One region of the Vibrio cortegadensis genome, then DNA from elsewhere that is predicted to be linked to it. Evidence: predicted binding sites of a transcription regulator. Region 1 holds the regulator's gene; the other holds the start of a gene.
The links. The regulator CRP, encoded in region 1, controls carbon source genes, mostly activating them, when cyclic AMP is high. The targets are predictions, from matches to a motif close to TGTGANNNNNNTCACA.
Positions count from the first base shown of each region.

Region 2: a site for CRP is predicted at 3,985-4,000, ahead of mlc (sugar metabolism global transcriptional regulator Mlc). Genes of this name have one in related genera too.

Region 1 covers NZ_AP025472.1:286,522-292,687, reverse strand. Annotated here, with positions in the region: gene OCV39_RS01290 (hydrolase) at 1-316, shown strand, start outside; gene OCV39_RS01285 (YheU family protein) at 457-669, shown strand; gene OCV39_RS01280 (phosphoribulokinase) at 757-1,626, shown strand; gene crp (cAMP-activated global transcriptional regulator CRP) at 1,873-2,505, shown strand; gene OCV39_RS01270 (DUF1338 domain-containing protein) at 2,606-3,397, opposite strand; gene astD (succinylglutamate-semialdehyde dehydrogenase) at 3,528-4,985, opposite strand; gene astA (arginine N-succinyltransferase) at 5,089-6,108, opposite strand.
Region 2 covers NZ_AP025472.1:994,056-1,000,221, reverse strand. Annotated here, with positions in the region: gene sohB (protease SohB) at 1-655, opposite strand, end outside; gene OCV39_RS04605 (YciK family oxidoreductase) at 796-1,536, shown strand; gene OCV39_RS04600 (chemotaxis protein CheV) at 1,611-2,552, opposite strand; gene mlc (sugar metabolism global transcriptional regulator Mlc) at 2,693-3,910, opposite strand; gene pyk (pyruvate kinase) at 4,217-5,662, shown strand; gene OCV39_RS04585 (patatin-like phospholipase family protein) at 5,717-6,166, opposite strand, start outside.

The sequences.
Region 1 (6,166 bases):
TCGCTTGTACGACTTCGATGACTTGATCACCGCACCTCTTCATGGATTTAAAAACGCCGAAGACTATTACCAGCAGTGTTCAGGGATCCATAAGATCAAACAGATCACCATTCCAACTCAGTTTATTCATGCCAAAGATGATCCATTTATGACCGATGCGGTGATCCCTCGTTTTGTTTTGCCTGAGAATATTGACTACCGATTATTTGAACGAGGTGGTCATGTCGGCTTTTTAACTGGCCATGCGCTCAAACCAACTTTCTGGCTAGAAGAGGCCATTCCTGCGTATTACGAAAGCTTTCTGAACCAATCATAATGTAAACGCTAGGATCCACCCGATCCCAGATAAATGAGTGAAATGTAAATACGGTATTGGTTTTTGGGATCAACTTGGGTATAAAGCCTCTCGCTTCATATCCTAGCATTCCACTCCCAACCAAAAATTCAGAGGTATGTATGATCATCCCGTGGCAAGAGATCGAACCTGAAACGTTACAAAACTTAATCAAAGAGTTTGTTCTTAGAGAAGGCACCGATTACGGCGAGTTTGAGTTTTCACTGCAAGATAAAGTGGATCAGGTCATTATCCAACTTAAGTCCGGAGAGGCAAACGTCGTATTTTCTGAGCTACATGAAACCGTTGATATTCAGATTCGAAATCGAGTTTAACCGCATAGCAGACCATGACAGATCACATTTACGTGTTATAGTGTTACCGATTGCTAACAAGTACGTTACTTCAAGACAAGGTTTGTCATGTCCGCAAAACACCCAATAATCGCAGTGACTGGCTCTTCCGGTGCTGGTACTACAACAACTTCTGAAGCCTTCCGCAAGATGTTCAATATGATGGATGTCAAAGCGGCATGGGTTGAAGGAGATAGTTTCCACCGTTTTACACGCCCTGAGATGGATGTGGAAATACGCAAAGCCCGAGAACAGGGTAAACACATCAGTTATTTCGGCCCTCAAGCGAATGACTTTCCTGCTTTGGCTGAGTTTTTCAGAGAGTATGGCAATGAGGGTGTTGGCCAAGTAAGGCGTTACCTTCATACATTCGATGAAGCGGTACCCTACAACCAAATGCCCGGCACTTTTACCCCATGGCAGGACATTTCATCTGACTCTGATGTGTTGTTCTATGAAGGATTGCACGGTGGGGTCGTAGATGGCGACATCAACGTTTCACAGCATGTCGATTTATTGATTGGCATGGTGCCAATAGTCAACCTAGAGTGGATTCAGAAATTTGTTCGCGATACACGAGATCGTGGCCACTCCAGAGAAGCGGTAATGGATTCGATCGTTCGTTCAATGGATGACTATTTGAATTATATTACCCCTCAATTCTCTCGCACTCATATCAACTTTCAGCGAGTGCCAACCGTTGATACATCAAACCCATTGAATGCAAAAGGCATCCCAAGTTTAGATGAAAGCTTTGTTGTCATTCGTCTACGTGGGATTAAAAATGTTGATTTTCCGTACCTATTAGCCATGATTGATGGCTCCTTCATGTCACGCCATAACACCCTGGTTGTGCCGGGAGGGAAAATGAGTTTTGCCATGGAACTCATCGTGAGACCAATCCTGCAACAGCTGATTGAAACAGGAAAAATTGGTTAGTCATCACGCTTAAATCTCGGTTACTTTTCATACCGTGATCATGTGCACAGTTTTGCGTAGAAGATCGTGGCAATGACACGATTAAAATCAAGAAATGGATTAGGAAAAAGGATACTATTCCTAACCGAAACACAAGATAGCTTGTAGCACTAACAAGAGTGCTCTTATCCTAACGGAACTGCCTACTACTAGGCTTTGCTAATTATGGAAAGCAGCAAGCGTACCCTGCAGAGGAAGTGAGATATTATGGTTCTAGGTAAACCTCAAACCGACCCAACATTAGAGTGGTTTCTTTCACACTGTCATATTCATAAGTACCCATCAAAAAGTACGCTGATTCACGCAGGTGAAAAAGCCGAAACTTTGTATTACATTGTGAAAGGTTCAGTTGCGGTACTAATTAAAGATGAAGAAGGCAAAGAGATGATCTTGTCTTACCTTAACCAAGGTGACTTCATTGGTGAGCTAGGTCTTTTTGAAGAAGACCAAGAGCGTACAGCATGGGTTCGAGCAAAATCTCCTTGTGAAGTTGCTGAGATTTCTTTCAAGAAATTCCGCCAACTTATCCAAGTAAACCCAGACATCCTAATGCGTCTTTCAGCGCAAATGGCAAACCGTCTACAAGTTACTAGCCAAAAAGTAGGTGACTTAGCATTCCTAGATGTAACGGGCCGAATTGCACAAACGCTACTAAACCTAGCGAAACAACCTGATGCAATGACTCACCCTGATGGCATGCAAATTAAGATCACTCGCCAAGAAATCGGTCAAATCGTTGGCTGTTCTCGTGAAACGGTTGGTCGTATCTTGAAGATGCTAGAAGAGCAGAACTTGATTTCAGCTCACGGTAAGACAATTGTAGTTTACGGTACTCGCTAGTTCGCGTTACTGAAAACACTATAAAATTTAAAAACCACCAATATCGCTATTGGTGGTTTTTTATTAGCTAATTGTTACGCCATGCGCTCGTATTAATGATCTAGCCGTTTGTACTCTCAAAGATCTTATCGGCTGACGCAGCAACAAAACCCGTGTACAACTGACCATCATTCATTGGGTAACGTTTCGCAAACTCGTAAAACCCGCCAGGGACAACTTGTTCACTCTCAGTAAATTGGACCAATACGCGATCGGCCATGGTCGATGATTGCTCCAATAGCACTTCTGGTGAGCCTTTAACCTCCCCCCCAGAACCATTGATAACAAACCCAACGCTACTGAGATGATCATTCACCTCTTGAACTTCACTAAAGTCATTTAATTGATTCACACTGACTGTAAAGTGATTAGCACCATAACCATGAGCAGCTAACCAAGAGGCGTATTCACTCTCTTTTGCTAGAGTTTGGTAATCTTCAAAGCTCAGTTCCCATTGACGGCCGCTGTATAAAAAGTCCTGAGTCTTCAATTGTTGAGCATCCACTTGTTCCACCAGTTTAGCGACGATGGCTTGTAACGCTTCAGAGCACTCTTCCACTTTCAGCTCACTAATAAAGACTTTGGGCTGGTTTGGATCATCATGTTCATAATGCTTGGCAACCAACTTTTTGCTTTCAAATAGATAATCACCACACTCTTTATACCCTAATGCTAAAAAAGGCTTCGCTAAGGTTTCAATCCCAAGAGGAGCAACATTAAACGTTCGAAGTGCGATGTGATCATTAATCAGCTCAGCATCTTCGCGAAGCAATTGATGAACCTTATCCGCAGAAGGGCAAAGGCGTTGAATATAATCTTTCCATAGGGATTCAAATAAAACATCTGGCGTCATGACGCCTCCTTGTTGTATTTATTAGGGTCTGTAGACCGAGTTTGCTGTAGAAAAAAGGTTATCTCATGCTGTATCACTCTGCATTCGATAACCATTTAGTACTGAATTGAGGTTTCCGCCTACCGTAGCCCTAAAGCTCTAGACCAGGGCTAAAGGTAGCAGGGAGTAATGTCTCTTCACCTTCCATTGATGCCATTGGATAAGCACAATAGTCAGCAGCGTAGTAAGCACTTGGTCGTAAATTACCAGAAGCGCCAGGGCCACCAAATGGCGCATCACCACTCGCTCCGGTCAATTGGCGGTTACGGTTCACGATGCCCGCGCGAATGTGATCCACAAAGTAATCCCATTCACCATCGTCAGTTGACACCAGTCCAGCAGACAAGCCAAATCGAGTATCGTTTGCCATTTCAACCGCCGCATCAAGGCTTTCGTAACGAATAACCTGTAGTAACGGGCCAAAATACTCTTCATCCGGCAGTTCGACGATTTGTGTGACATCGATAATACCCGGAGTCACAAACGCCGCCTCTAAGCCTTTCGCAAGTACTAGGCTTTCACCACCTAACGATTGCAGGTTCGCTTGAGCATCCAAAATAAACTTCGCTGCCGCTTCTGAAATTTGTGGGCCCATAAACGGAGCTGGCTCAGCAAACGGTTGATCAACTCGAATCTTTTGAGTCGCACTGATTAACTTCTCAAGAAGTGCATCCCCTTTGCTACCAAACGGGATATACAAACGACGTGCACAGGTACAACGCTGACCTGCACTGATGAAGGCCGACTGGATAATGGTGTATACCGTCGCGTCTAAATCGCCGTATTTATCAGAGATGACCATTGGGTTGTTACCACCCATCTCTAACGCCAGCATTTTACTTGGTTGCCCTGCAAATTGGCGATGAAGGATATGTCCGGTATTCGCACTGCCCGTAAAGAGCACACCGTCAATTCCTTTCGCATCAGCAAGCGCAATCCCCGTCTCTTTTGCCCCTTGTACAAGGTTAATGACACCAGCAGGCAAACCCGCTTGTTGCCACAGTTTCATCACAAATTCACCTGTCCAAGGTGTCTGTTCTGATGGCTTAAAGACCACGGTATTACCCGCAAGAAGCGCAGGTACAATATGACCATTTGGCAAATGACCTGGGAAGTTATAAGGCCCAAATACCGCCATAACACCTAAAGGTCGGTGGCGCAGTACTATTTGATTGCCTGCCGCTTCACGAGAAGCTTCACCCGTTCGCTCGTGGTACGCTCGAATTGAGATAGCAATTTTACCCGCCATCGCACCCGCTTCAGTACGCGTTTCCCAAATTGGCTTACCCGTCTCTTTTGCGATGATCTGCGCGATCTCTTCGCTGTTCTCTTTCACTTTTTCAGCAAACGTTAGTACAACCTGTTCACGCTCTGAAAATGAAAGATGCTTCCAACTTTGAAATGCCAAGCGAGCGGATTTAACCGCAGATTCAACTTGAGCGGGAGTGGCACTATCACCATGCCAAATGACATCATTATTGAAAGGGCTGAGTGAAGTCATCGCTTCACCTTGTCCTGCAACCCATTCACCTGCGATCCATTGAGTCATCTTAATTCCTTCTAAATAATTCCTATCGACATAGCCAGCCAATGATTTGTTGACTGGCTATGACAATGAGATAGCTTGTTAATCACATCGCACAATCATTTATCTATTGCGCTAATAACCGAACAAAATCACCTTCATTCACTTCAAGCGCTTCCGCCACCTCAGAGGATAGAATCACACTTTCGCTGGCTAGGTCATACGCACCTTTCGCCGCCACTGCTCGGAAGTTTTCAAACGAGGTATTCCCCATCAAGTAAGCTTGTGAACTTGAATGTTCAGCAATCACCACTTTCGCACGAATCGAATCTCGCACTGAATCGATATTACGTAAATCACACTCTACTGTTGGGCCTGCATCGAAAATATCAACGTACCCACGATTGGTGAACCCTTCATTTTCAAGTAACTTCAATGCAGGTCGAGTATTTTCATGTACAACACCAATCACATCTTGAGCTTCTTGGCTCAGCAAGTTGATGTAAATCGGCAACTTCGGCATAAGATCGGCAATAAAGCCTTTCTTACCAATTCCGGTTAAGTAATCTGCAAGAGTAAAATCAATCGAGAAGAAGTGCTCTTGTAGCCACTGCCAGAATGGAGAGTTGCCATCAGCATCCGATACACCGCGCATTTCAGCAAAAATGGTCTTTGAAAAACGGTGTGGATGCTCAGCCATCAGTAAAAAACGGCTCTTAGACATCAAACGACCATTCAAGCCTTTACGAAAATCAGGGCGTAAGAACAAGGTGCAAATTTCACTGCATCCTGTGTAGTTGTTGCCAAAAGTCAGAAGCTTAACCACATTATTCACACCGAGCTTATTCGATGAGTGGACCACTTTACTGATGTGATAAGAGTAAAAAGGGACATCCCAACCGATAGAGGCTTCAATACCCGTGGTACCCGCAACTTCGCCAGTTTCAGTATCAAAGCCCACCATTAGGTAGCCTTCATCACCAGGTTCAGTCACGCTTTCTTTGCTGAAGCTGTATTCAGAATGAGTAATTCGATTTGTTAACAGTTCTTCGTTAACAGGAAGAGATGTAAATCCATGTCCAGATTCTACTGCGCATGTGTGCAGCGCATCGTAGTCTGATTTTTTTATTGGGCGAACAACCAGCATCAATATTCCCTCCAGATGCAAACAACACAGCCCAACATAACTCCATTAAGTTATTACC
Region 2 (6,166 bases), 710 kb from region 1:
TAAGCAATTTATTGAAATTAGGTAGCTGTGCAATAACGCCAATCGAACCGACAATCGCAAAAGGGGCAGAAACAATCTTATCAGCGATACACGCCATCATGTACCCACCACTTGCCGCCACTTTATCAACAGAAATCGTCAATGGTAATTTTGCCGCTTTTAAACGATCGAGTTGTGAAGAAGCTAAGCCGTATCCATGCACCATTCCTCCACCAGACTCTAGTCTCAGTAGTACTTCATCACCATCCCGAGCCACAGCGAGAATTGCGGTCACTTCTTCACGTAAAGAGGTCACTTCTTTTGCATCTATGCTGCCATTGAAGTCCAATACAAACAGGTGAGGTTCGCGCTTAGTATCAAGTTGCCCATCTTTCACGGCTTTTTTAATATCTTTATCACGAGACTTTGTTTTCTCTTTTTCTACTTTCTTCTCTGCTTTGTCTCTAGCTTTGATAAATGCCTCATCATGTAAATGATGTTCTAGCTGCTCAACAGTATCTTTATGTTGCTCAGTAAGATTAGTGATCTCTAGTTCACCTTTAGCGGTTCCTGATTTTCCACTCACTGATTTCGCAATGACTAGAATAGCAATTATCGCTATTACTACGGTCGCAATCTTGGCCAAAAACAGGCCATAGTCCAACAAAAATTCCAATGTCATATCCCCTAATGTGTGAATTAGTGTATTGTAACCATCTTGTCACGATTACCAAGAACTTATACCAAATCAATTGATATTCTGTTCGTTTATACGTCAGCAACTATTTGGTGCATTTACTAAAAAGGATGAGCATAGTGGAATATTCAGTCTCACAAGATGCCTTAAAAGATAAAGTCATACTCGTTACAGGTGCGGGGGCTGGAATTGGCCGTCAAGCCGCTTTAAGTTTTGCTGAACATGGTGCAACCGTAATTTTATTGGGTCGAAATGTTAAAAACCTTGAATTTATCTACGATGAGATAGAAAAGGCAGGCTACGCTCAACCGGCCATCATTCCGCTAGATTTGAAAGGCGCGACTAAACAAAATTATCTCGATATGGCCGACACCATTGAAAGCCAATTTGGACGTTTAGATGGGTTATTGCATAACGCAGGCGTACTAGGGACATTAAGTCCATTTGATCAAATCGAAGAAGATACTTTTGATGATGTTATGCAGATCAATGTCAAAGCTGAGTTTTTAATGACTCAAGCTCTACTTCCTGTATTGAAAAAAGCGGAAGCAGCACGCGTTCTTTTCACCTCTTCAACGGTTGGACACTCAGGGCGTACTTTTTGGGGTAGCTATGCGATTTCAAAATTTGCAACAGAGGGGATGATGCAGATCCTTGCTGATGAACTAAGTGCGACAACTATTCGTGTCAATGCGATTAACCCAGGAGCAACGCAAACTCGTATGCGTGCGAAAGCTTACCCTGGCGAAGATGCTAATCAGCTAAAAACACCACTGGACATTATGCCTCATTACTTGCGACTAATGGATCCGGCAGAGACATCGATTAACGGCCAGTGCATCGACGCTCAGCCTAAATAGTCCGTAGTCCGTCATTTTTATCTATCAAATATAATAAAGGGAGCAATTAATGCTCCCTTTATTATAGATAAAATTTACACACTCATCCGCAATCGTTCTTGCGCAACCTCTACTAACAAATCTGGTTGGAACTTAGAAATAAAGCGGTTACAGCCGACCTTTTCGACCATCGCATCATTGAAGCTACCACTTAATGATGTATTCAGCGCGATGTACAGGTCTTTCATGCGAGGATCGGTTCGTACCTCATGAGTTAACTTATAACCATCCATCTCAGGCATTTCGGCATCGGTAAACATCATTAACAACTCTTTAGTGACGTCTTTCCCTTCATCACACCATCGCTTCAGCAGTGTTAACGCTTCAAGGCCATCGCAGCATTCGATAATATTAAAACCAAGAGGAGCAAGTGTCCCCTTGATTTGGTTACGAGCGGTCGATGAATCATCCACGATAAGAACGTTTTGCCCAACCATTAATGGTGCTAATTCATCATCTAACACCCCATCAGATATCGAGACATCGTAATCAATGATTTCAGCTAATACCTTCTCAACATCAATAATTTCAACAATTTTCGTCTGTTCTTCTTCTGATATATGGGTAATCGCGGTGAGGTAATTAGAGCGGCCTGTTGTTTTCGGTGGAGGCTGAATTTCTGTCCAAGCCGTGTTGACAATATTGCGAACTTCACCGACTAAGAACCCCTGAACCGATCGATTGTATTCCGTAATGATCAAATTCTGCTCATGCGGTTTTCCGTGGATCGGTGGGAAACCAATCGCACCCCTTAAATCGATAACAGGTACAGATTCACCTCGCAGTGATGCAACCCCGGTAATATTGTGGTGAGCGCCGGGCAGTTTGGTCAACGGAGGCACTTTTAGAACCTCTTTAACTTTAAATACATTGATAGCAAATAACTGCCTACTATTAAGACAAAATAGTAAAAGTTCTAAGCGATTCTCACCAACCAAATTTGTTCTTTGGTCAACTGAATTCAAAACTCCGGACATATAACTTCCCAGTAATTACTTATGTTACATCGTGTTTAGTTACCATAGCTTATTTAAGAATGCTTAGGCAAAGCCACGTAGCCAAAGTGCTACGTAGCTGACAAGTTCAACATTAACTTGATGACAATGTAAGCGAAGGGTTATCCCTCTACGACTTTCATTAATAATAAACCATCGTAAAGAGCCTGCTTAATTAATGCAGCACCTGGCATGGTTGCTTGCTTGTAAAAACGAGATTCGACTAACTCTAAATCTTGGTGGTAAACAGGCAAACTTTGTTCTTCAATACAGGTCTGTATTGCTGGGTATAGTACACTCTTTGCCTGATTTATCACTCCCCCTATCAATATTTTTTCGGGGTTGAACAAATTGATAACTATCGCAATGGCAGAACCAAGGTATTTTCCAAGTTTCTCAATAACATCAACCGCTAACGGGTCGCCATCCGCCGCTGCAGAACAGATGCATTCAATCGTCATCTGCTCACGCTGAGATAATATGGACTCTTCCCCATTCGCGATTCGGAATGCGACTTCTTCACGTATTGCTTTAGAACTCGCCACCGTTTCTAAACAGCCGCGATTTCCGCAATGACAACGCTTACCATTAGGATCAATTTGAATATGCCCCAACTCACCAATGTTGCCATGTCTACCTTCAAGTACACGACCGTCTAAAATGATCCCTGCGCCTAAACCGTGGTGAATAGAAATCAAAACTGAATTATCGTTTTCTTGAGAGTGACCAAACAGCTTTTCAGCCAGCGCCCAAGCCCTTGTATCGTTAGCTACAAAAACAGGTAACCCTGTGGCTTTGTATATTTCAGGCCCTAACGCAAGGTTCTCCACGTTATAGTGTGGCATCTGCAACACAATCCCTTGCTCAGCGTTTACCAAACCAGGCAGAGTGATTGCGATACTCGTAACACGATCCAGTTGTTCTGAATAGGTTTGGAAGAATTCATCAATTTCATGCAACAGCCTTGCAAGTACGTCGTCTTGATCAATCTCATGAATATCGATTTTGGTATCAATGAGGACATCACCACCTAACTCATGTAGTGCAATCGTCAGATAACCCCGTCCTAGACGCATCGATAAAAACTGCCAGCCTTCATTATTTGTTTGTAAGCCAACGGCAGGACGGCCTCTTGAAATCGCTTCTTGAACCGTTGTTTCATGGATCAGGTGAGCTTCAATCAACTCACGAGTGATCTTAGTTATACTCGCAGGTGCCAATGCGCTTTGCTTTGACAAATCGATACGAGAAATGGGACCTTTAAGGTCTATTAATTTATATACACGACCAGCATTGACCTGTTTGATATGATCAATATGGCCCGGTTGAGCCATGTACATTTTGTGCTCCAAAAATAACAACCTGCCAATTTTTTTACTTTGCGAAGTAATTGTGAAGTCATTTGGTATATTGTCGTGACAGCCATCACGGATATACATGAATCTTTGGGTTTTCAATCAAATATTGAACGGTTATTTACCCTACAAAACATGAACACCTCACTTTTTTTTCACTAAGAAAAAACCCAGTTCACACTTCTAAAGTCGCACTAAATGTAATCAATTATTTTTTAAATCATAATTATTTAAATTGCTTATACTTAACGATGTTGCTCAAACTCGTCGCGTTACCATTAGGAGAAAATAATGACTTCTAAACCAAGAAGAACAAAAATAGTCACCACTCTTGGCCCTTCTACCGATAAAGACAATAACCTCGAAGAAATCATCAAAGCAGGTGCCAACATGGTGAGAATGAACTTCTCTCACGGCACAGCTCAAGATCACATTGACCGAGCAAATAAAGTTCGTGCCATTGCTGCAAAACTCGGAACTCACATTGCTATTCTCGGCGATTTACAAGGTCCAAAAATTCGTGTTTCTACGTTTAAAGATGGAAAAATCGCCCTAGAGATCGGGGACAAATTCACACTAGATAGCGATTTAGGACTAGGCGAAGGCAACCAAAATGCCGTTGGCCTAGACTACAAAGAACTGCCCAATGATGTCGACACTGGCGATATACTGCTGCTGGATGATGGCCGAGTTCAACTAAAAGTAACAGCCGTTGAAGGCAATAAAGTGCATACCGTGGTTACGATTGGTGGACCTCTATCAAACAACAAAGGGATTAATAAAAAAGGAGGAGGCCTGTCAGCAGAAGCGTTAACGGAAAAAGATAAGCGAGATATCATTACCGCAGCTGAAATCAAAGTCGATTACCTCGCTATCTCATTTCCTCGTAATGGCGAAGATATGAATTATGCTCGTCGATTGGCACGGGATGCCGGTTTAGAAGCTCACCTAGTCGCAAAAGTAGAACGTGCCGAAACCGTCGCAAGCCAAGAGAGCATTGATGACATCATTATGGCTTCAGATGTTGTTATGGTCGCAAGGGGGGATTTAGGGGTTGAAATTGGCGATCCGGAACTCGTAGGGGTACAAAAACAACTCATACAGCGAGCAAGAAGCTTAAATCGCACGGTAATTACGGCCACCCAAATGATGGAATCGATGATCAGCGCTCCTATGCCGACTCGTGCAGAAGTTATGGATGTGGCTAATGCGGTTTTAGATGGTACAGATGCCGTTATGCTTTCTGGTGAAACCGCGGCAGGGCTATATCCGGTAGAAACCGTGAAGTCTATGGCTGAAGTGTGCGTCGGTGCAGAAAAAATGGCCGTGGTTAAACGCTCAAATTACCGTATTGATAAAACCTTTGTGACCGCTGAAGAGACCATTTCAATGGCAACCATCTATGCCGCCAACCATATGGAAGGCATTAAAGCGATGGTCACGATGACTGAATCAGGGCGAACTGCGCTTATGATGTCACGACTCAGTTCCGGGTTACCTCTTTTTGCACTTTCACGAAATGAGGGCACCTTAAACCGTTGCGCTTTATATCGTGGTGTAACTCCGCTCTACTTTGATACCAATGTTGAGGCTGGATTTGATGTTGCGATGGCGGCATTACAATCACTCAAAGAGCAAAAGTTACTGAAATTTGGTGACTTAGTGATTATTACTCAAGGTGACATTATGGATGTCGCAGGTTCAACGAATTGCATGAGAATTTTACCTGTAATGTAAACTGAACTTCCCATCCATATTAAAGAGCCCAGAATAGACACTCAAAATCTGGGCTCATTTCTGAATAGATTCATTGAGATAAGTACCTTGCTGAATTGCAGTGTATTGTTCTACAAATCGATAACCCGCATCGACGCCCATTTGGTAGTCAAACAACAAATCTTCTGGCTTACTCATTAAAGAACTTGAGCGAAGTGATTCCGCTGGAGCAATTTGAATAACAAAAGCGTCATCAGGAGGCGCATTTAAAAAATCTTGTGTTAAAGAGTAAGTTTGATAATGAACCATTAGCATATCAGCCAAACCAGAATCAAATTTATCGCCGACCAAATGACTTAAGCGATATATATCATCAGCGCCAAATAGCCACCGACCACCATTCAATAAATCCAAATGACGGTGATCTCTCTTTTGTGCCTTAGAGCGCGATATCTGCTGTTGGAAAAAACTTCCCCAATCAGACCGCCATTGATCCATTCTTGACTGCCACTGCTCTTGGATAGT